Regions from separate parts of the Nostoc sp. UHCC 0870 genome, predicted to be linked through region 2. Evidence: predicted binding sites of a transcription regulator. Region 2 holds the regulator's gene; the other holds the start of a gene.

What was found. The regulator NtcA, encoded in region 2, controls nitrogen genes in cyanobacteria. The targets are predictions, from matches to a motif close to TNTGTANNNNNNNNTACANA.
Positions count from the first base shown of each region.
Region 1: glnA (type I glutamate--ammonia ligase) is a predicted target of NtcA. The motif match lies at 7,579-7,598, and genes of this name have one in related genera.

Region 1 is NZ_CP091913.1:6,290,676-6,303,231, reverse strand. Features, by position in the region: gene L6494_RS26685 (protealysin inhibitor emfourin) at 1-122, opposite strand, end outside; gene L6494_RS26680 (M4 family metallopeptidase) at 368-1,450, opposite strand; gene L6494_RS26675 (pentapeptide repeat-containing protein) at 2,166-6,617, opposite strand; gene apcB (allophycocyanin subunit beta) at 6,853-7,362, opposite strand; gene glnA (type I glutamate--ammonia ligase) at 7,723-9,138, shown strand; gene L6494_RS26660 (glycosyltransferase family 8 protein) at 9,214-10,176, opposite strand; gene L6494_RS26655 (hypothetical protein) at 10,450-10,653, opposite strand; gene L6494_RS26650 (ferritin-like domain-containing protein) at 11,145-12,044, shown strand.
Region 2 is NZ_CP091913.1:3,533,031-3,545,586, forward strand. Features, by position in the region: gene L6494_RS14900 (DUF3146 family protein) at 88-351, shown strand; gene L6494_RS14905 (hypothetical protein) at 348-560, shown strand; gene L6494_RS14910 (pre-16S rRNA-processing nuclease YqgF) at 550-996, opposite strand; gene L6494_RS14915 (DUF3084 domain-containing protein) at 1,009-2,433, opposite strand; gene ntcA (global nitrogen regulator NtcA) at 2,606-3,277, opposite strand; partial or broken gene fabI (enoyl-ACP reductase FabI) at 3,783-4,560, shown strand; gene hisB (imidazoleglycerol-phosphate dehydratase HisB) at 4,746-5,375, shown strand; gene L6494_RS14935 (NACHT domain-containing protein) at 5,755-7,863, shown strand; gene L6494_RS14940 (hypothetical protein) at 8,207-8,683, shown strand; gene L6494_RS14945 (HEAT repeat domain-containing protein) at 8,676-11,267, shown strand; gene L6494_RS14950 (ABC transporter ATP-binding protein) at 11,420-12,403, shown strand.

The DNA of each region.
Region 1 (12,556 bases), 2.8 Mb from region 2:
TTAGCTACCTGGAGTGGGAGAGTATTAGTGTCAACGCTAATTTTTTTACTAATCCCAGTAAAGCCACCCGTCCGTTCTAAAGATACCTGCATGGTTGAGAGGGTTAACAATTCAAAATTCAAAATTCAAAATTCAAAATTAAAGACAGTTGGAGTCGGGGATTTAAACCCCAACTCAACTGATACTACGTGTAGACGTAGGGGTCTTAAACCCTTGAATGTACGATAAATACTCAAACCCACTCTAGCAAAACTAGAAACGCAATACATCGCGCCTTATAAAGACCAATTCCTAAAAAATTCATAATTCATATTTCAATTACGAATTACGAATTACGTTAGCGTAGCGGGGCGCAGCCCATTACGAATTAACTTAAAACTCCCACCTGTTGCCAAGCATTCTGTACTGCTTGATGTTCTCTACTCCCATCCCCGTAGAGTTCGCTAGCTATTTGCACAGTAACATCAGCAGCTTTTTTAAAATCAGCTTTAGAACGCAGGCGATCGCACAAAGCAATATACCAAATTTTACCTGCCTTCTCCCAAGCGTAACCGCCTATTTCCATCGCAGCTAGATAGAAAGCACGGTTGGGAATACCTGAGTTGATATGCACCCCACCATTATCAGCCCAGCCAGTATATTGGTCTTTAACATGGCCAGGTTGGGGGTCTTTACCCAATACAGGATCATCATATGCTGTGCCTGGCTCTTTCATAGAGCGAATACCCATACCTTTGACAGTTGGCATCAGTAAACCCTCTCCAATAATCCAGTCAGCTTCTTCAACTGTCTGATTTTTTACCCTCTGTTTCACCAAAGCACCAAACACATCAGAGAAGGATTCATTTAAAGCCCCTGGTTCGCCATAATATATCAACGCTGCTTCATACTGAGTTACACCATGCGTTAACTCATGTGCAATCACATCAATACACTTAGTAAAACGGTCAAATAATTCTCCATCACCATCACCGTAAACCATTTGGTCGCCATTCCAAAAGGCGTTTTCGTATTTCACACCATAATGCACTGTTGAATCTAAACGCAGCCCCTTATTATCAATGGAATTGCGCTCAAATAGTTCATAAAACAAATCATAAGTCGCACCAGCCGCATCATAGGCTTCGTCTACTGCTTCATCATTGCTAGGGGGATCACCTTCACTGCGTACTATAGTTCCTGGTAGTTGCTGAAGATTTTTAGCATCATATACTGTGCGGCTTTTTTCCCCAGGAGAAGGTGCAAAAGAAATATTTCCAATGATGTCTCTACGTCCACGCAACTGTGCCGAAAGATTTAATGTGTTGAAAGCCCAATTGCGCTGCTGTTCTGTACCATTCACCGCCACATTTTCCAGCATATGCGGCGGGATAACACAACATATAGGACACCTAGTTTGGGTAGAATGATTACAATTCAACCTAGATGATTTCTGTTTATTTCTAGCCATCTAATATAGTCTCCTTTGGCAATTATGTAAGGAACAACCGTGGATAAAACACCACGGTTGGAAGGAGCAGAGGAATTAATGCAGATGGCGAATCCCTGGTTGATATTTTAATGAATCTTTTCTACTTTTTATTGTCTAATAAATTCCTAGAAAAGCAATGGCTTTTTGAGCAAGAAATTAAATTTTGATAGCCCGTAAAAATCGGTTTTTATTTATATTTTTAAATTTGTAATTCTTAGTTATTTTTAGTAATTAAAAATAACTAAGAAATTTACTGGTATCAAGAATACTGTAGATATTTTTATAGGGTTATTACTCAATAGACTACATAGACAAATTAAAATCATGTAGATTAAGTCAGTAAAATCTCTATTACGGATAAGATAATTTTTTCTAGTAGTTAATGTTAAATTATATTGCTAAAAAAATTATGCTATCTGTTTTGGTTAATGACCAATTGACAACAGAAATCGGCTAATACAATTTCTGTATTAAGAATGATATATTTAGTACAGTTTTAATGTTTCGGATATTGCTGATTAAGTTAATTACTAGAACGAGAAAAATGGCGATCGCTCTTTAATCTTAATTTCAGCAACAGCATCAACCTCACATCAAGAATTTTTGCTAATCAGCCTTATCACTCCCCTACTCTCTGCGCCTCTGCGTCTCTGCGTGTTAGCGTAGCGGGGCGTAGCCCGATAAATTCATCCCTCTAATCCTCCCCAGCCCCCAACGCCTTCAAACTTAATATCTCCGCCTGGGTTAACCCCTTCACGCCCTTAATCTTCAACCCTGCATATAACTGATGGCTGAAAGTAGCAATACACTCCCCAGTCTGCACATCCCACAGTTTCACCGTATTATCATCACCACCACTAGCCAGAGTCCCACCATCCCCACTCCAGGCGACTGAGGAAACCCAACTGCTATGACCAGCCAGAGTCAGGCAACACTCCCCAGTCTGCACATCCCACAGTTTCACCGTATTATCATGACTACCACTAGCTAGAGTCCCACCATCCCCACTCCAGGCGACTGAGGAAACCCAACGGCTATGACCAGCCAGAGTCAGGCGACACTCCCCAGTCTGCACATCCCACAGTTTCACCGTACTATCATCACTACCACTAGCCAGAGTCCCCCCATCCCCACTCCAGGCGACTGACCTAACCCAATCACTATGACCAGCCAGAGTCAGGCTACACTCCCCAGTCTGCACATCCCACAGTTTCACCGTCTCATCATGACTACCACTAGCCAGAGTCCCACCATCCCCACTCCAGGCGACTGACCTAACCCAATTGCTATGACCAGCCAGAGTCAGGCGACACTCCCCAGTCTGCACATCCCACAGTTTCACCGTTTTATCACCACTACCACTAGCCAGAGTCCCCCCATCCCCACTCCAGGCGACTGAGATAACCGAACTGCTATGACCAGCCAGAGTCAGGCGACACTCCCCAGTCTGCACATCCCACAGTTTCACCGTATTATCATCACTACCACTAGCCAGAGTCCCCCCATCCCCACTCCAGGCGACTGAGATAACCGAACTGCTATGACCAGCCAGAGTCAGGCGACACTCCCCAGTCTGCACATCCCACAGTTTCACAGTATTATCATCACTACCACTAGCCAGAGTCCCCCCATCCCCACTCCAGGCGACTGAGTAAACCGAACTGCTATGACCAGCCAGAGTCAGGCGACACTCCCCAGTCTGCATATCCCACAGTTTCACAGTATTATCATCACTACCACTAGCCAGAGTCCCACCATCCCCACTCCAGGCGACTGAGTTAACCGAACTGCTATGACCAGCCAGAGTCAGGCGACACTCCCCAGTCTGCACATCCCACAGTTTCACCGTCTCATCACGACTACCACTAGCCAGAGTCCCACCATCCCCACTCCAGGCGACTGAGTTAACCAAACTGCTATGACCAGCCAGAGTCAGGCGACACTCCCCAGTCTGCACATCCCACAGTTTCACCGTCTCATCACGACTACCACTAGCCAGAGTCCCACCATCCCCACTCCAGGCGACTGAGTAAACCGAACTGCTATGACCAGCCAGAGTCAGGCGACACTCCCCAGTCTGCATATCCCACAGTTTCACCGTCTCATCATGACTACCACTAGCCAGAGTCCCACCATCCCCACTCCAGGCGACTGAGTAAACCCAACTGCTATGACCAGCCAGAGTCAGGCGACACTCCCCAGTCTGCATATCCCACAGTTTCACCGTCTCATCATGACTACCACTAGCCAGAGTCCCACCATCCCCACTCCAGGCGACTGAGTAAACCCAACTGCTATGACCAGCCAGAGTCAGGCGACACTCCCCAGTCTGCACATCCCACAGTTTCACCGTTTTATCATCACTACCACTAGCCAGAGTCAGACCATCCCCACTCCAGGCGACTGAGTTAACCGAACTGCTATGACCAGCCAGAGTCAGGCGACACTCCCCAGTCTGCACATCCCACAGTTTCACCGTTTTATCACGACTACCACTAGCCAGAGTCAGACCATCCCCACTCCAGGCGACTGAGTTAACCAAACTGCTATGACCTGTTAAGGTTAACAACTCCTTCCCAGTGTTAGCATTCCACAGCCTCACCCTACCATCTGCCTCTCCTGTCGCCAGCACTTCCCCATCAGGACTAAAAGCCACTGTCAAAACCTCAGTCAATACCCTAGCAAACACAGACTCATGTAAATTTGCTCCAGTCAAATCCACACTGTGCAGACTCACTCGACTAAAATCTACACCTGGAAGCACAGTCTGATTCAAATCCTGTTTTTCTAAAGCAAAACGATTACCTTTGATAAGTAACTGCGCTGCATTACTACCACAGTAACCAGCTTCTATTTCAGTTTTAGCTTTAGTGGTTTTAACTACCTCTACCAAACGTCCATTAGCTGATTTTTGCAACATCGGCCACATTAAATCCAACACTGCTTTTGCTAACAGATTTTTACCAAAGGTTTGAGTTAAATCCCCATCACTAATACCTTGGTCATAAGGCATCCCATCAGCAACTTCTCGGAAATCATCTGCTAAAATACCCAATTCTCTAGCAAACTTATAAGCAACAAAAAACTCTAATAAAGACCGATGGGCAGGATAATAATCACCATCAGCATTACGAATTAACATAGTTTGACCCATCATGTCATAATGCCAATGGTCTAAATCCTTTTGTTCCTGTACTTCCTTGTTAAAACAACGCCGAATCCGGTCAGGAAACTCCTTATAATTGAGAGTCATCCTCTCAGTAGACAGCATTTCCCAAGATAATTCACACAGAAAATATAACTTCTGTGCCATTGTAGTAAAAGTGCGTACAGATTTAATATCCCGTTCCATTTTGTGACGCACTGCATATAGATAAACACGGGAAATATCTACAGGTTTTCCAGCTTCAATCTCTGGTAAAGCTTCAATAATTAAATCAATCATCACCGGACGACGCGCCAAATCTAATAATTGTTGATTGTGAGTAATATAGTCAAAAGTTTCCGGTTTAGCTTTAAAACTAATAACTTGTCTAATTTGCTCATCATCCAACTTTTCTAATTCTAAAACCTCAAATTGCGGCGGTTCTCCGGTTAAATTTGCAGTAGAAGCTTTTAACTTAGCATTTAATAAATTGCGTCCTTCCAAAGCTTCCGGGAAGTGTTCCGTGCGACAAGTTAAAATCGCTTTTGCGCCAGGAACAACCACCCTAGCAAGCTCCCAAAAATTATTAATCATGGCTTGACGATCTACCCGTGCAGCCATTTCGTCAAAGCCATCAAAAATTAATAATAATTTCCCCATCCGGTTTAGCTGTTCAAAAGCAGAATAATTTGCTAAACCAATCTGATGCTTCCGAAAAAAGAACTCAGAAAATAGAGATTCAATTGTTACAGCTTTCGCATAATCTCGCAAAGGAATCACTAAAGGAATACGCGGTAAAGGTGAACCATCTTGTTTAGCCTGACGATATTTTTGTAAAGCCTCCCAAGCATAATGAAAAGCAAACCAAGTTTTACCTGTACCAAATTCCCCTAAAATTGATAAATGTTCCTTAACTGTATCAGCTAACCAATTATTAACATAGCGGTCAATCCAACCGTCTTCTTTACCATAGTGACTAATCCCAATGCGCCGCTTAGTGACTAAATCAACTTCTTCCTTAATACAAGCTAGTGGCACATAATATTTATCTATTCCCTTTTCTGTCACCTGGTTTTCTAACCATTCAAAATAGCTACTAAAATCAGCGTCAGCTTCGATTAATTCATCTAACGTATAACAATAAACTCCTGAATCATTGGCTTGTGCAACTTCCTGTCTAGCTAACTTACTAACTCGACGCGGTGCAACTACCCAACCTTCATCAGTTTTATATTTTTCTATCCCTTGTTTAACAGCATTCACATCATGAATACTTGCTTCTCCCTCCACTCCCCGAATAAAAATTCGGTCGTAACCCCGGCGTTTAGGGATATTAATAATCCATTCAAAATATTCAGTTTCTAAAACTTCAGTCGGTTCAAATTTATAACCTAGTGCATTAAACCAATCACGTAAATTTTTAGCTAATTCCGTTTCTCTCGCTACTGGCGACGGTGGTAATAATTGCTGATAACTTTGTGCTAATTGGTTAATTTGCTGTTGAATTGCTGGTAAATTGAGATATTTAACCTGTTCACTAACTTGATTTAAAGTACGTTGTAATTTCTCTATTTTATGGTCTTGTAAAATTTCCGTAGGTGTTCTGGCTTGTTTAGCAACTTCCAGAAATAAACGGGCAAATTCTGCTACTTCCCTATGAGGGTCAATGTTTTGCTGTTTAATTTCATCACCAATAGCATAACTGTCAATATAATTATCTAATTTTTGAAAATTGAAATTTTTATTCTGACTAAATGCCTGTTCAAAATTATTTTGAATTTCTCGTTGTCTAAATAACTCTAAAATAACCTTGGGCTTTCCTAACCCATATTGAATTAAGGTATAACGATAAATACATTCAAAATCATTTTGGGGTACATCCGGTTGTAAACCAAACTGTTTGAGTATTCTTAATACTGTTTCGTTACGAATAACTTTATCTTGAACACGCTGAACACCCTGAGCAACTAATTCACTAATAATGTCATCAATAATAAACATAGTATTTATAGATTTCAAGTAAATGTGAACATCGCGCGGATTAGATCCCCGACTTCTTTAAGAAGTCGGGGATCTGGAAGACTGCTAGCGATCGCCTCATCTCCCATCATCGTAAATTTATGTAAAAAAAGCGATCGCGTCTGAACATAGCTTGTCAGGCGATCGCTTCACAAAAATTCACTCAAAGTCCTGAGTCCTGAGTCCTGACTAAAAATTCCAGTCCCCAGTCCCTTCCCTACACGTCCTGTTCGCTTAACTCACGAGTGATGTGATCAAATGGCTCATCCACAAAAGCAGTGCTTGTAACACCAGCAGCAGCTACTTGTTCTTTCACCAAATCCTTAAGAATTTGCACACCACGAACTGTAGGAGCAATAGGCACACTCAGAGAATTGTAAGTTTCCCGTAGACCTTGCAGCACACGCTCATCTAAAACATTGGTATTACCAGCAACCAGCGCGTATGTAGCGTAGCGCAGGTAGTAGTCCATATCGCGCAAACAAGCTGCATAACGACGAGTTGTATAAGCATTACCACCAGGACGAATTAACTCTGGTAGTTCTTCAAACAACTTAGCACCAGCCTGCTTCACCAATGCCGCCGCGTTCGAGTTAATTGCAGCCGCAGCTTGGACGCGAGCTGTACCACTCTCAAAATAGGATTTCAAGCTGTCGATCGCGTTCCGGTCAAAATAACGACCAGTTACGTCATAATTCTTAATTAAGGTTGTTACTGCGTCACGCATTCCTTCTTCTCCCAATCGTTGCTATCGTGGTTTGATATTTATTTGGCCGCACTTACGCACCAGTAAATTTTTGTGCTATTTAAATATAGATTTGGCACAAAAACCATCTATCTATTATTTAAGGATTCTATGTCAAAGTTGACCCCTCTGAGATGAACTTTCCCTCTTTTGTGCAGATGTCGAAAGAAAGGTTAATATTACCTGTAATCCAGATGATCTGTAACAACTACTACAAAACTCTCTAATGTTGAGAATCTACGATATTTCAGGTGTGTCACAACTTTGTTCCGCTCAGTAGGGTTAGGATGCTTTGGCAGATTCTGGTTTGACGTTAAGAAATTGGCAGAGAAGGAGTAACGAATGACAACCCCACAAGAAGTCTTGAAAATGATTCAAGACGAAAACATCCAGATGATTGATTTGAAATTCGTCGATACCCTCGGCACTTGGCAGCATTTGACCATGTTCCAAGACCAGATTGACGAAACTTCATTCACTGATGGTGTACCCTTCGACGGTTCCAGCATTCGGGGTTGGAAAGGCATCGAAGAATCAGACATGACAATGGTGCTAGATCCTAACACCGCTTGGATCGACCCATTCATGGCAGAGCCAACATTAAGTGTTATTTGTAGCATTAAAGAACCCCGTACTGGCGAATGGTATAACCGTTGCCCACGGGTTATTGCTCAAAAAGCAGTAGACTACTTAGTTTCTAGTGGTCTTGGTGATACCGCTTTCTTTGGCCCTGAAGCTGAATTCTTCATCTTTGATGATGTCCGCTATGACCAAACTGCCAACGAAGGATACTACCACGTAGATTCAATAGAAGGCCGTTGGAATTTCGGTAGAAAAGAAAGCCCCAACCTCGGTTACAAAACCCGCTTCAAAGAAGGTTACTTCCCAGTTGCGCCAACAGATACTTTCCAAGATATGCGGACAGAAATGCTGTTGACGATGGCAAAACTAGGTGTGCCTATTGAAAAGCATCACCACGAAGTAGCCACCGGCGGTCAGTGTGAATTGGGTTTCCGCTTTGGTAAATTAATCGAAGCGGCTGACTGGTTGATGATCTACAAATACGTGATCAAAAACGTAGCTAACAAATACGGCAGAACCGTTACCTTCATGCCCAAACCTGTGTTTGGCGATAACGGTTCTGGTATGCACACCCACCAGTCTATCTGGAGAGATGGTAAACCTCTGTTTGCTGGCGACAAGTATGCTGGTTTGAGTGACATGGCACTGTACTACATTGGTGGTATTCTCAAACACGCACCAGCATTGTTGGCCATCACCAACCCTTCCACCAACTCCTACAAGCGTCTAGTACCTGGTTATGAAGCACCTGTAAACTTGGCTTACTCCCAAGGTAACCGTTCTGCTTCTGTGCGTATTCCTCTCTCTGGTACTAACCCCAAAGCCAAGCGTTTAGAGTTCCGTTGTCCAGACGCTACCTCTAACCCTTACTTGGCATTTGCAGCCATGCTGTGCGCTGGTATAGATGGTATCAAGAACAAAATTCATCCCGGTGAACCTTTAGATAAAAATATCTATGAACTCTCTCCAGAAGAACTGGCGAAAGTTCCTTCCACACCCGGTTCTTTAGAATTGGCATTGGAAGCACTGGAAAATGATCACGCTTTCTTAACAGAATCAGGCGTATTCACTGAAGACTTTATCCAAAACTGGATTGATTACAAGCTAGCTAACGAAGTTAAGCAGTTACAATTGCGTCCTCATCCTTATGAGTTCTATCTTTATTACGACGCTTAATTAATACCTGTTTGCAATTATATCCAAACGTGTAAATTTTGCCACCCTATAGGGTGGCTTTTTTGCGTACTAAAGCTAGGATTTGATCACTCCTCGGAGCAAAAATTTAATTTTTTGTTTTAGTGAAATGTACGTTTTGCTGAACACTGCTAAATTCTGTTGTCTTTGTTTTTTAGCTAATTGTTCAACACCCCAACTTGACCAGATTTTACTATCTAAATATTCAAAAAATAAATGTTTTTCTGGATGATTACAGTTATCATGCCAAGGTTTTTCATGGGAAGAAAAATGAATAATAAAAGGATGATTAACTAGGTTATTATATTCTTCTTCACTATATGGGCTATCTTGCCAAGATTGATATCTAAATAGGTATGGCATCTGATTCCACCTGGAATCAATGGCTTCCCATTGTCCTGCTAAAATTGCATTCATAGCATCTTGGTCATGCCAACGTATATACTTTTTATATTTATCTAAATACGTAAATATTTTTTGACTTGTGGCCTCTTGTCGCCATTTTTTAAGGTTCATGACAAGCACACCAGAATTGAAGTATTGGCATTCTGGGGAAATACCCAATTCTTGATAATTAATCAGTCCTCTAGGAGATGAGACATAGGGCGCACCCATATCTGGTATTGCCAAAAGGTAGTTATCACGAATATCGATATTCCATAGTTCTTGCAAACTAGTTCTGACAATTACGTCGCTATCAATGTAAATAGCTTTGTCAATTTTTGGGGGTAAAAGTTCTGGAATTAAAATTCGATAATAAGCGGCGATAGTAATCGCAGAAGATGTCTGGAAGTTTTTGAATTTTGATTTTTTTACCTTCAGCCAGGTAATACTAACTTGCTCAGATTGAAGATTTTGCCTAATTCTATTTTTATTAACTCTACTAATACCACCATCAATAATATATAAAGCTAAATGCTGTTCACTAGTAAGATGGGCAACAACTGAACGAGTAGTTGCAGCTAAAGGCATGGAGAATTTATCATCAGCAGCACAAACGAGACAAATTGAGTTATCCATAAATTCTCAATCTCAAACATACACTCCGCAGTTAAGTAAAATATAAATGGTATTTGCTTGTAAAATACCATTCTTCTCAGGCATCAGAACTTATTGACTACTATCGCATAATCTCCAACTAGTAACATCAGTTATGTTTACTAAGTTGAGAACGAGATGGCATAATTTGTACTTTAGCCTCAGTTATTTTGTCTGTCTGGAGTGTATGTCAGTACATCAGGGGAAAAAATTATGGTAGAAATAGTTTCCCCTGCTACTAACAATGATCAACATCTAGCTCATAGTCGCATTACTGCGCCCGTAAATTACTCGTGTAGTCGGGTCAATCTTGCCTTGAATGGGATTCCAATAGTGGGATGCTTCTTCTGTAGGAATACCCATTTCTTGTGCAGCACGCATCAGCATCGATTGTTGACGATTCTTAACTTGCTGATATTGACGCACCATAATCGCACGAGATTTTTCTTGAATAGACATAACACACACTCCCTATGAATTTAGAAATATTGGATTAATCTTTAGTTCTCTATTAATCAATTTAGCAAAAATTCTGTAACATACACTACTAAATTGAGCTTTTGTCATAAAACTTAATATTTCCCCAGTTACAGCGACTTTGTTTTCATCAGGAATGACCAACCATCAGACCTAGACTACCGCAGACAAAATTCACCATTCAGACAACCTGTGAGAAATACTTATCTCCAGGTTGATGATCTTGTCTTTACCTTTATTTACATTTGTGCAGGTCAAAATATCAAGATTCCATGATCAAATTAAGATTTGCTACGGAAATGCTAGATAGTTCCCAGTCTATTTTCCAAATAATTGTTGAAATGGGAAAAAATCCTTAGAATCACTATTGTAAAGAAATATTACTTTATTGCGCCTAGTTCCTGGCTGACAGCTATAGGGAAACCCCAGGCCATGATCAAACACCACATAGTTAATAAGTCTCAAATAAAACCATGACAGTTGTTTATCCACGGAAATTTCAAAATAAGTTGAGTGCGCGGGACGTACTCAAACGGGTCGTGAGCGATCGCGAAATTCACTTGATCACCCTCAACCGCTATCGTTATAGTGAGCAGCGTAGCTGTAAAGACTTAACTGATTTAATAGAACGACTCAACGGTAAGCCACCAGAATTAATCAAAGACTTATCACACCATATTGCCGATGAAGCTCGTCATGCCATGTGGTTGACTGATTTATTAGTAGAATTGGGGGCAAATGTTGGTACACCCCCAGGTTCTTCTTATATAGATGAATTTGAAAGACTCCTAGACAAAGACACATACACTTCTCAGGAGCAATTAGAATCAGGTATAATTGCTGCCTTAGCTGCCATCAACGTCACTGAAAAGCGGGGTTGTGAGTATTTTTCTGCTCACATTTATGCACTTAAGCAAGCACCCCAAACAGCAGAAAATATGAAAATCAGCGAAACCATTGCTAAAATTCTCCCAGAAGAAGCTGGACACGTCCGTTGGGGTAATCGTTGGTTAGCACAGATGGCAGATAAAAGTCCTGAACATCGCCAAAAAGTTGAGCAAGCCAAGCGCAAATATGCCGCAATAGAACAAGCAGCATTTGAATCAGGAATGGATATTACCCTCGGTGCAGAACTGCGACGGGTTGCAAACCTTGTGGAAGTAGCAAACACAATGCCATTGTGGGAACGTCCTCAATATCTCATGGAACGCTTACCACAAACCTTGCTAGCACCAAGTTTGCAGTTTACCAGAATCCAGGCTGCACAAAAAGCCTGGCAACGTGACCCCCAGGCATTTTTTGAGAAATTTGTGCCAATGTTTTTAAATGGCATTCAAAAAACAGAAAATCAGCCCAAGACAACCAAGCCTTAAATGAGTAATGAGTAATGAGTAATGAGTGATGAGTAAATCCCATTACTTATTACTTAAAGATAGTTGGAGTCGGTGATTTAAACCCCAACTCAACTGATACTATGTGTCAGTAAACCAAAAAGTTTTTTAGAAGCTTTACCAAGCAAACATTTCAGCCAAAGCCAGGGATATCACAAAACAACGTTTTGTTGAGCATTTCAGACGATCACCCTAGTCATCTTCAAGCGATCGCTCTAAGATCCCTCTAAAACCAATGGTCAATACTCCTGATTAACGATGGCTGAAACCCTTGTTTTTACGTTGGCTTTTAAAAGTTTGTGGTTTACTGATGTGTAGACTTATGAGTCTTAAACCCTTGAATTTACGATAAATTAATAGTGGGTTTTGAGGTGCATATTTAGGTGTGTAAAGCTTTGCACCCCTATTCAATCTATATCAAGCAAGACGAGAAGCATAAAACTCCACGCTTTGTTACTGGATGTGTAGCGTCACCGCAGATTTGCATCTGTCAA
Region 2 (12,556 bases):
TTGCCAGTTTGTCGATCGTGGCGAAGTTTGGTAAATAAAAGATAGCTTAAATAGTTAGCTTTTGTCCCATACTTAACACCAAGCATTGTGAGTGCTAAACGTTTGCCAGAAACTACCGCCCATGTCAAAATCACCCGCCAATCCTGGCAACACGGCTTCCTAGAAGGTGAAGTGAGTGCAGGGGATTTTGAGTGGTATTTCCAATGGAATTTTCGCCTGGGGGAACTTTCCGTGAAGCCTTCCCAGGGTCGGGCTTTAATCAAAGAACCTCTGGGAAGGTTCTTGGAACAGCAAGATTATCAGCTAGAACCAGGCGGAGACTATGCGTTTACGATTCGCGCAAAATTATGAAGAGTGCTGAGTTCCAAGTTCTGTTAGCGGTAGCGCAGCGTTTAGTCGGTGCTGAGTTTAAAGACCGCCTACAACTGGGCGTGGCTTTATACCATAGTGCGAAATTACTGAGTAATCTTCTTGTTACTCAGCACTCAGCACTCAGCACTCAGCACTCAGCACTCAGCACTCAGCACTCAGCACTCAGCACTCAGCAGATTAACTGTTAACTGATTCAGTTAGGCGGCTTAAATATCTTTCGATTAAGAGAATAGCCACAATGTCATCTATAGGCCGTGGTGGCTGGCGCATTCCCTGTGGAAGTAGCTTTGTCAGTCCTTTGGGCGGATACATCTGCCAATAGCGATCGCGTGCTTCTAAGGTACTATAACGCTCGTCTACTAACACAATATTTAATGGTTCGGCTAATTCTTGTTGCAATTGCTGTTTCCAACGTTTGGCTGTAGTTTGATTACCCATCACCAACAAGGAAACGGGAAACCTTTGACGTAGGTTATTAATGGTAGCGATCGCCTCATCTGAAAGCACTACTTGGTGATAATACAATTGTCGGTCTAATCCCATCAAGGCTACACCACATTTATCTTTACCGGGATCGAAACCTAAAATGACTGGTTGTGTTGGGGAAAATTCACTAAAAGCCATAATAAATTTTTATTAAGTGCTTAAAACCACTTTGCCGTTTTGAATTGCTACTAGTCTTACTCTCAAAGGGCCAGCCGTGTAAGTGTCTTCTGCTGCTACTGCTTTAATGTCTACAGGTTGCTGGAACTGTCTCAACAAGGCCACAAAGCGAATAAACGTACCATCAATTTGTACACCTTCGACAATACCCGCATTTCTAGCACGAAATTGGGATGCTGAAATTAATAAATCCAATCTTTGCCTTAACTGATATGAGGTCATAGTTTTAGAATCGGCGGTAGTTGTCGCCAGTACCTCACCTTCAGAAAAGACTAAGACGTTTCTAGCTGTATCAGCGAAAAATTCTATCTGTTTTTCCCCCCTCACATAATTGCCAGCCGAGAAAATTCTCACTACGTATTCTCGACCGTCACTAATTTGTTTTATCAGCTGCTCAACCCTGTCTGGAGTCACACGCAGTAGTTGTGTATTAGCAGCAGTTCCAGGTTCAGCTAATTCGATGCTAGCATTACGATTGGCTTCTTGCAGTAGTTGTACAATTACTTGCTGGGCAGTAGTTGACTGATTAACACGCACTACAGCCGCCGCAATAACTTGACCTCGAACTAAGGCTAATTTACCTAAGCGTAAGTCCCGATATGACTGGTAATATTTTTCCAGTCTTGCTACTTCCTGTTCTAGATAGTCCTGTTGTTTTTCCAATTCTTTGAGAAGAGATTCCCGTTTGGCTATGACCTTTTCTCTCTCGATAATCTCTAGATTGCGATTTTGGATGAGTTTATCTAGTTGAGAAATTTTTTGATCGCGCTGTTCTATGGCTTGTTGACGGTTACTCAGTTCTTGATCGCGCTGTTCTATCGCAGTTTGGCGTTTAGCTATTTCGCGATCGCGTTCGGCAATTGCTTTTTGAGCTTCAACATACAGCCGTCTACGTTCTGCTTCCAGCTTGGTGACAGCTATTTGTAGTGCTTTCCTTTGATTGTAAACACTTTGGAGTTCAGCTATGGCTTTTTGATACTGATTCTGGGTGCGCTGAAGTTTAGTTTGGGTTTGAGCTAAATCTTGCTGCGCTGTAAATTTTTCTTTTTTGGTGGTTTCTAATTCTTGATTGGCTTGGTTGCGTTCAGCCTCTACCTGACTTTTTTGCTCTTCAGCCACTTTGAGCTGTTCTCGTTTTTGTCTGAGGTCTTTTTGAATATCTTCTAACTCAAATACCCCTTTCCGCAAGCCTTCATCAGCCAAAAACAGGATAGCTAGGGTAGTGGCTGCTGTCAATACACCACTAAAAATAGTTACCACTACAGCCGTGTTTTTGGGGCGAAGCTTAAAGAGAGAGAGGCGTGCTTTGCCAACTCTTGTGCCGATGCGATCGCCAGCAGTGGCAATTACGCCTCCCAAAATTAAAATTGCTGCGATGAGGATGTAGCCGGTGGTCATCTTCAGCTACCGAAATGTTTCCAGATACAGCCTACTACTTTCAGTCATTGTCTGTGGAGTTTGGGGGGGTTGGTAATAGCTGAAATTACTCAAGATTTTAGATTTAATGCCAACTATTGAGTGTTATCTAAAGAAATATAACACGCTCCACCTCCCCTGACTCCAATGGATTTTATGTGAACTGTCTGCTGAGAGTCACAGGTTTATGCACGGTAATCTTCTTTTTGTGGATCGAAATCATCTTTTTCTCACGCAGATCCCCTAATAATCTGGTGACTGTCACGCGAGTCGAACCAATTGCTTCTGCGATCGCTTGATGAGATAACTTCAAATCAATTGTGATCCCATCTGCACAAGGAACGCCAAAATCACGGCAGAGAATCAGCAGAAAACTGATTAACCTAGAACCCATATCTCGGTGCGCTAAGGTTTCAATCATCATCTCTGTTTGTAAAATCCGCGAAGATAAACCCCGCAGCATCAACATTGATAATTCTGGATTCTCCTTGAGTGCTTGCTCAACTTGTTCAATTGGTGCAGACAGCAATTCTACCGGGGTAAATGCCACCGCATGGTAAAACCGATCAGATTTATTGCCTGTCAATAAAGACAGGACTCCAAAAACGCTATTTTCCCGCAATAGTGCAACTGTAATTTCTTCTCCTGCCTCGTACACCCTGGAAAGTTTTACTGCGCCTTTCAAAAGAAAATAAACTCGTTCGGCAGGATCGCCTGGAAAAAAGATCGTTTTATTTCGTTCAAACGTTTCGACAACTGGTGGAAAAGCTCCAGTTGCCATCTGGCGAAAAACATTTGCTAGGGCCTTATCTTGTGTCACGATCATCTCCCTTCCCCTACCCAATGCCGGAATAACAAAAAAGTGAAAACTAATTACCTAAGAATACACCTGAAAAATCAATAAAGCACCGTTAACCTTGCTGTACTTTACTATACTTAAACCCATAACTTCATAGTTATTTGTTTATAATGATACCTAATTTCTGCTATTTTTAGCTAGCAGTTCTTGATAGATACTTCTGCTTGCTATAACCATCAGGTTTTTTCTCTAAAAACTTAAGTAATCTTGAGAATTTCTTAAGGAATAATATGTATTTTAAATCAAAAAAACACATTTACTAATTATTATTTTTGCCAATCATGTATAAAACAAATACAAACGTGCCTCAGATTCTAGTATGCTCATGAAGGCAGGAGGCAGGAGGCAGGAGGCAAGAGGTAAAAGGTAAAAAAAATAAGACCTAATCCGCCGTTCCTCATCCCCAGTCACCAGTCACCAGTCCCCAGTCCCTAGCCTCTATTTTCATAAATCGCTTACATCAAGGGTTTCTATGCTGAATCTGAATGGAAAAAAACGCTCTGGTAACAGGTATTGCCAATAACCGCTCGATTGCTTGGGGGATTGCCCAACAACTACACGCCGCAGGAGCGAATCTCGGCATTACCTATCTACCAGATGAAAGGGGCAAAATGGAAAAGAAAGTTGCTGAACTAGTAGAACCTCTCAACCCCAGTTTATTTGTTCCCTGTAATGTTCAAAACGATGAACAGATTCAATCTACCTTTGAGACAATCCGTGATAAGTGGGGCAGACTAGATATTCTGATTCATTGTTTGGCCTTTGCTAACAAAGATGATTTAACTGGAGATTTTAGCCAAACTTCTCGTTCTGGCTTTGCTACAGCTTTAGATATTAGTACCTATTCACTCGTGCAGTTAAGTGGTGCAGCCAAACCTTTAATGACAGAGGGAGGAAGTATCATTACCCTGACATATTTGGGTGGTGTGAGGGCAATTCCCAACTACAATGTTATGGGTGTAGCTAAGGCAGGATTAGAAGCTAGTGTGCGTTATTTAGCATCTGAACTCGGCCCTCAAAACATTCGCGTTAATGCCATCTCTGCCGGGCCTATCCGCACCTTAGCATCTAGTGCCGTTGGTGGCATCTTAGATATGATTCATCATGTCGAAGCAGTCGCTCCTTTACGTCGTACCGTTACTCAGACAGAAGTAGGTAACACGGCTGCTTTCTTAGCTAGCGATTTAGCAAGCGGGATTACAGGACAAGTCCTGTACGTGGATTCAGGATATGAAATCATGGGAATGTGAACCTATACTCAGGTCAGTGTGAGCCTTCTTGCTGTTTCACGTAATACGATTTAGAAATGGGGCAATTCAATGAGTGGATTTTGGATTTTAGATTTTGGATTGGGTTTCAATCTAAAATCCCCAGTCCCCAGTCCCCAGTCCCCAATCCCCAATCCCCAATCCCCAATCCCCAATCCCCAACCTCTATGCAAATCAGCGATTATCCCCAAGTTAATTTCTCCTCAGCCTCTCGCATTGCCTCAGTACATCGCACTACTGGTGAAACTGATGTGCAAGTTACCATTAACCTAGATGGCAGTGGCATTTGCAAAGCTGCCACAGGGATTCCGTTTTTGGATCATATGTTGCATCAGATTTCCTCCCACGGCTTGATTGATTTGGATGTCAAAGCCACAGGCGACTGGGAAATTGACGACCACCACACTAACGAAGATGTGGGTATTACCCTAGGCCAAGCTTTCCATCAGGCATTAGGCGACAGAAAAGGTATTGTCCGCTTTGGTAATTTTTTAGCCCCTTTAGATGAAGCTTTAGTACAGGTTGCGCTGGACTTTTCTGGTCGCCCTCACCTCAGCTATGGTTTAACAATTCCTACCGAACGAGTGGGGACTTATGACACGCAATTAGTACGGGAATTTTTTGTGGCGTTAGTCAACCATAGTCAAATGACGTTACACATTCGCCAGTTAGACGGGATAAATTCCCATCACATCATAGAAGCCACGTTTAAAGCATTCGCTAGGGCTGCACGCATGGCAGTAGAAGTCGATCTTCGTCGCGCTGGGACTATTCCTAGTTCTAAGGGAGTGCTTTGATTCAGAAAAGGGGAGGGTTATCAAGCAACAAGCTTCCCTTCTCAGGAATATTGATTGTGAATTTTGCTCAAGCGATCGCTGCGCTGATTTTTGGTTATTGGGTGGGGTGCAACAGTGCAGCTAGCTTGCGAGGTGTTAGCTTTGCTTGCGTGTAACCACCAAAGTAAAAAATCAAATGTTAAATTTTTTGACTTTGTAGACAAATACCTCTACCGGACACGCAGCGACATTAAATTTCATCCAAACTCCACTCAGAATTTGAGAAATTATTTGATATTTTCATCATAATTGGCGATATTATGCCCTAAAATCGCATTAATTAGCAGTGCTATTTAGCTAGATAAAGCTTCAACATTCAGCAAAAATTAGGGCAATAAAAATGGAAAGTTTTGGTATTCCTGGAGCTGCATTAACGCCTGTTTTATCTGCGATCGCCAAAGAAATTATAAAAAAAGCTCAAAGCAGATGGAATCCAACAGAATTAGAAAAGTCACTCAAAGCAGCGATAAAAGCGGCTCAAGACGAAGAAAAGAAGAGATTACAAAAAGGACTTTTTTCTTATTGTGATGACAAGAAAACTGCTGACTTCCTTGCTAAAGTATTTAAATGTTCAACCGTTAAGCAAGAATTAGAGAAACCGCTAACAGATAAATTTCCCGATATACCGAATCTGATTGCAGCATTTACACAGATCGCACAAGACCTAAAAATTAGTCTGAATGAAGTTGGTCTGAAACCTTGGTTATGGACATTTAGTAATACATACTTTCAAAAAAGTCCAGCTTACATACGCTATAAAACTACGAAAGAAAATTACTTCAACCAAATAAAAATACATTCAGAAAAAATACATTTTGCTGGAATTAAAGTTTCAGGAGAGGACAGGGATATTTCGGAACAGTTAGTAAAGATTTTTGTAATGCCTGATGTAATAAAAGAGGAGAATAACACCCAACCTATCATTACATCAAATGACGCATATATTGCAGCTAATACACTTTTAATTAATTCTCCTATCCAGCAGATGGTAATTTTGGGTGAACCGGGTTCAGGTAAAAGTACTTTAATGCAGTATTTTGCTCTTGATTTTGCCTCGAATGCAGAACATGATTTATTACCAATTTTAATTCAGATTCGTGATTTAGCAAAATATGTAGAAAATAATATTTTGTCATACTTGCAAGAGATAATTCCTAAAAAATACAACTTAACAGATATACCAAATGGATTTTTTGATTATTGGCTCAAGCAAGGAAAAGCCTTAATATTACTTGATGGTTTAGATGAAATTGCTGATGAAAATAAACGCCGTGAAGTTGTGAGACTTCTTTATTCTTTTATCAAAGATTCACAGTATGCTCAAAACCGGGTAATTATCACATCTCGTCCTGCCGAATATGAGCGATATTTCTTCAAAACTAATGAGTTTCCTCACTATATTATACAGCCCTTTGACGAACCAAAAATTAACTTATTTATCGATAAATGGCATAATAGCCGTTTTCCAGACCTTGTTGAATCAGATCGCTGGCAAACTAGCTTAAAAAATGTATTAAATAGCCAAGAACGCATTAAATTATTAGTACAAAATCCTCTACTATTAACGCTGGTTTGTTTAATTCATAGGTATGATGTGTATCGTCTACCCCAGAAACGTCACCATCTTTATGAAGCAGCAGTAAAAACCCTACTCATGAGTTGGGATATGAATAAAGCAGAACCTCTAGATCAAAGATTAATATATGTAAAACCTGACGACTTACAACGATTAATGGAACAACTGGCATATTGGATTCATAGTCAGAAAAGTCAAGCAGATATAAATAGTAGTACAATAGTTGAACGAAGAGAAATTGTTGATAAGTTAAGTCAAGACATTAAAAATCTAAGACAAATTGAACTTTACCAGGCTAAACAAGAAGCAGAAAAATTCATCAAATATATATCTGCTCGTTCTGGTTTGCTCAATGAACAGGGACAAGAATGCTACGCATTCGGGCATAAAACATTTCAGGAATATTTGTGCGCTCAAGAAATTGATTATCGTCGTCAAAATGATGATGATTTCGGTATTGTCTTAGAGCATATCAAAGACCATCTACACGATCCTCACTGGCGGGAAGTATTGTTACTGCTGATTGTGATTCAAAAACCTAAACCAATCGCTAAAGCAATTAAGTTTATTCTTGATCTAGACACAGATAAACCAGAATTGTATCATCATAATTTATTATTTGCGGCCAGTTGTCTAGCTGAAGATCCAAAGGATTTGAGGACTGTAGAGAACGAACCATCCTCGCAAATTTTGAGGGAATTGGCAAACCTAGAAATAAATCCTGATTTGGATGAAGAAATACGCTCACAAGTATTTTTAAGTTTTTGTAATCTTAGTCAAACACAGTTTGCAAAATCAGCACTACAAATTTTATCAGACAATGAAGCGAATATAGATGAGCAAAGAATGCAGCAGTATCTAAGTAAACTGTAAATATCAACAGTTTTAGGACTTACGCAAAATTAACGTAATTACGTCATTAGGAGTGATAACGACGTAATCCGCCTAAAACTCTGGGATTGCTTCCCTAAACTCTGTTCTGGTCGCAATAACGAATTTTGCTTGCGTAAGTAGAACGGCGTAAATAATTAAAGGTTTGTAATCAGGACTTTAGTCCTAAAATAAGGACTGAAGTCCTTACTACGAACTCGGTCACAATAACTTTATATTACTTAACATAGTTAGGTTTATTCCCACCGACTTACTTAAGTCCTGAGTTTAATACTGCTATAATGATTAGCCAGAATGCAGTCCATAATAGGTAAATAAGGGCAGCATGAGTACAAAAATATTTCAAGATGCTAAAGCAGAATACTGTATAAAACTAGCAAAGTGGTTTGATGATATTAAGTTTGCTGGGATTGCAGTAGCCGGACAAGAAGTAGATAAATATGCAAAATCTAGCCAGATTTTTGTGATGCCTGATGTAGTTGAGGAAATAAAATCTAGTCAAAAACATATAGATTATAAAATAGATACTTCTTTAGAGGAAGCTGATAACTTATCAAATAAGCGTCAGTTAGAATTAATCCGTGAGCAACGCCAACTAGTGCAATTAGAAAGCCAGACTGGAAAAAAGTTTTCTGCACAGCAGCTATTAAGTGAAAGCAATAATCGTAAATTAGTTTTGTTGGGCGCACCAGGGTCAGGTAAAACGACTTTGATGAGTTACTTTGCTGTCATGCTGGCTCAAAAAAAAACCAGAAAATCTGGGGCTAAAAGTAGATGTAGAGCTACTGCCCATTTTGGTTAAAATTCGTGAATTAGCTAGACAAGAAAACAGCAATATTTTAGAATATGTGAACCAGTTTGTCCAACGCAATCTATCTATAAAACAGCTACCACCTAATTTTTTTGAGTATTGGCTTGAAAATGGAAAAGCTTTAATTTTATTAGATGGTTTGGATGAAGTTTCAGATGCGATTCAACGGTATGAAATTGTCAAGCAGATTGAGAATTTTTTAGGAAGATTTTCTCAGAATATGGCAATTATTACCTCTCGTCCGGCTGGCTACAAACGGGACTTGTTCCACACAGAAGATTTTCCTCACTATCAACTGCAACCATTTGATGATGCCAAAATAGGAGAGTTTATTCAACGTTGGTACGATAGCCGCATTGTAGATTCACTAGAGGCGCAACGTCGCAAAGATAGCTTAAAAAAGGCAATTGCAGAGAGTGATCGGATTAAGTTGCTATCAAGAAATCCGTTACTCTTAACGATTATTGCTTTAATTCATCGCTACGAAGCTATTTTACCGAAAGAGCGTCATAAGCTTTATGAAAAAGCAGTAGAAACTTTATTAACTTCTTGGGATTCCAATAAAGAAATCAGCAATCATTTGACCTTTCAATATTTACTGCTTGATGATTTGCGACGGTTGCTAGAAAGGCTGGCTTACTGGATTCATACCCAAGGAAATACAGGAGATCAAGAAGGCGGTACGCTAATTGATAGAGATGAGTTAATCTCTCAATTAAGTAAACATATCGAAACACTAAAACAAATTGAAAATCATCAAGCTAAAAGAGAAGCAGAAATATTTGTAAAGTTTATCCGCGAGCGGACAGGTTTGCTCAATGAACAAGGACAAGATTGTTATGCCTTTGTGCATAAAACTTTTCAAGAATATCTTTGCACTCAAGAAATTATTTATCAGCGAGACAACGAAGATGATTTCGATATTGTTCTACAGCATATCAAAGACCATCTTCACGATCCTCATTGGCGAGAAGTGTTGCTGCTACTAATTGCTCAACAAAAACCTAAACCAACGGCCAAAGCAATTCGAGCAATTTTAAACCAGCACAGCGAATATGAGCAATGGCTGCACCGCGATTTATTTTTTGCTGGTAATTGCCTGGCTGAAAATCCTAAAGACTTAAAAGTTGCAGATAACCACTTAGCAGAAGAAATTTTACAACCTTTGGTAGAACTGGAAATCAGTAACTCACCACAAGTCAATTCTAAGATTAATTCAAAAGTTTTCCAAACTCTTTGCAGTCTGAATGAAACAGCCTTTGAAACTCAAGCATTGCAATTCTTAAAAAACAGAGAAAAACAAATAAATAAAGTACGACTTCAACAATATCGTGCCGCATTGGGAGAGAAAGAAGCCGCAATTCCTGGCTTAATTCAACTCATAGAACACCCAGATTCCTCTGTGCGTTATCGTGCGGCAGAAGCACTGGGTCAAATCGGTTCAGAAGCCGCAATTCCTGGCTTAATTCAACTCATAGAACACCCAGATTCCGATGTGCGTTATGGTGCGGCAGTAGCACTGGGTCAAATCGGTTCAGCAGCCGCAATTCCTGGCTTAATTCAACTCATAGAAGACCCAGATTCCGATGTGCGTTATGGTGCGGCAGTAGCACTGGGTCAAATCGGTTCAGCAGCCGCAATTCCTGGCTTAATTCAACTCATAGAAGACCCAGATTCCGATGTGCGTTATGGTGCGGCAGTAGCACTGGGTAAAATCGGTTCAGCAGCCGCAATTCCTGGCTTAATTCAACTCATAGAAGACCCAGATTCCGATGTGCGTTATGGTGCGGCAGTAGCACTGGGTAAAATCGGTTCAGCAGCCGCAATTCCTGGCTTAATTCAACTCATAGAACACCCAGATTCCGATGTGCGTTATGGTGCGGCAGTAGCACTGGGTCAAATCGGTTCAGCAGCCGCAATTCCTGGCTTAATTCAACTCATAGAACACCCAGATTCCTCTGTGCGTTATGGTGCGGCAGTAGCACTGGGTCAAATCGGTTCAGCAGCCGCAATTCCTGGCTTAATTCAACTCATAGAAGACCCAGATTCCGATGTGCGTTATGGTGCGGCAGTAGCACTGGGTAAAATCGGTTCAGCAGCCGCAATTCCTGGCTTAATTCAACTCATAGAAGACCCAGAATCCTCTGTGCGTTATGGTGCGGCAGAAGCACTGGGTCAAATCGGTTCAGCAGCCGCAATTCCTGGCTTAATTCAACTCATAGAACACCCAGATTCCGATGTGCGTTATGGTGCGGCAGTAGCACTGGGTCAAATCGGTTCAGCAGCCGCAATTCCTGGCTTAATTCAACTCATAGAACACCCAGATTCCTCTGTGCGTTCTCGTGCGGCAGTAGCACTGGGTAAAATCGGTTCAGCAGCCGCAATTCCTGGCTTAATTCAACTCATAGAAGACCCAGATTCCTCTGTGCGTTCTCGTGCGGCAGTAGCACTGGGTAAAATCGGTTCAGCAGCCGCAATTCCTGGCTTAATTCAACTCATAGAAGACCCAGATTCCGATGTGCGTTCTCGTTCTCTGTCCGTAGATGTGCTGGGTAAAATCGTTGCCGACTGGTAAACAACACGCTTAATGTATTTTTTTTTGACTGCGGTTTCTGTATCCTAGGATATTTAGGGCTTGGCGAAATTTGCAACAATTAACACACTTGTGACCGATCGCGGTTATCCTATTGGGTAACTTGTCACCAACGCTGTGTTAATTAAACTCAAATGAAGTCTGTTAAAGACACTGCTGATGCTCAACTGGCTACTATAGATACCCCGCCAGTAGTCATTACTTCTGATTTAAGAAAGGTCTATCGCACTGGCTTTTGGATGAATCAACAGATTGTCTCCCTCAAAGGCTGTTCTTTAACGGTTTATCAGGGGGAAACTTTTGGTTTACTGGGGCCTAATGGTGCAGGGAAGACAACCCTGTTAAAACTATTGCTGGGAATTATCCGGCCTACTGCTGGCAAAGGTTTATTGTTGGGTCAACCTTTAGGCGATCGCAACGTCAAGCAACGCATTGGCTATTTAAGTGAAAACCCTTACTTGTACGAGTATCTTACAGGCTGGGAGTTCTTACAGTTAGCCGCCGGATTATTCCAAATTCCCTCTAGTGTACAACGTCAACGCATTCCACACCTACTAGACTTAGTGGGTTTATCGGTAGCTGATGCACGCAAAAAACAGATGCGTCGCTACTCCAAAGGGATGTTACAACGTGTGGGTATGGCGCAGGCATTAATTAACGATCCAGACTTAATCTTTCTGGATGAGCCGATGTCTGGACTAGATCCCCTCGGACGCTACCGGATGCGGGAAATTATCTTGTCCCTCAAAGCCGCCGGGAAGACGATTTTTTTTAACAGCCATATTCTCAGTGAAGTAGAACAAATTTGCGATCGCATCGCTATTCTTTCTCAAGGCGAATTAATCTGTATCGGTTCTCTAGGGGAACTATTAGGCAGAGATGAAATATATCATGTCAAAGGTGAAGGGGGTGATTTGGCAATCCTCAAAAAATGGCTACCGAGTATAGTATTTGAGCCTGATGGTTCTTGGCACGGGACATTACAAGCAGATTACTATGACTTTCTAGGTAGTTTGCGCTTAATGGGTGGAAAAGTAATTTCAATACACCTATCGCGGCAATCTTTAGAAGAGTTTTTTATCCAACAGATTAGTGAACTAAATCACGTTGTTAATTAGTACAACAGGGTGAACATTTAAGATACAATCTTCAATAGCTAAAAATCCGCGAAATCAAGGTTTATTATTTTGCTTGCTTGTACTAATATGCTGTATGTTTATTTTCCAGGGTCATTAAAATGTATGACTTTAGATAGGTTTACAAGTTACTGA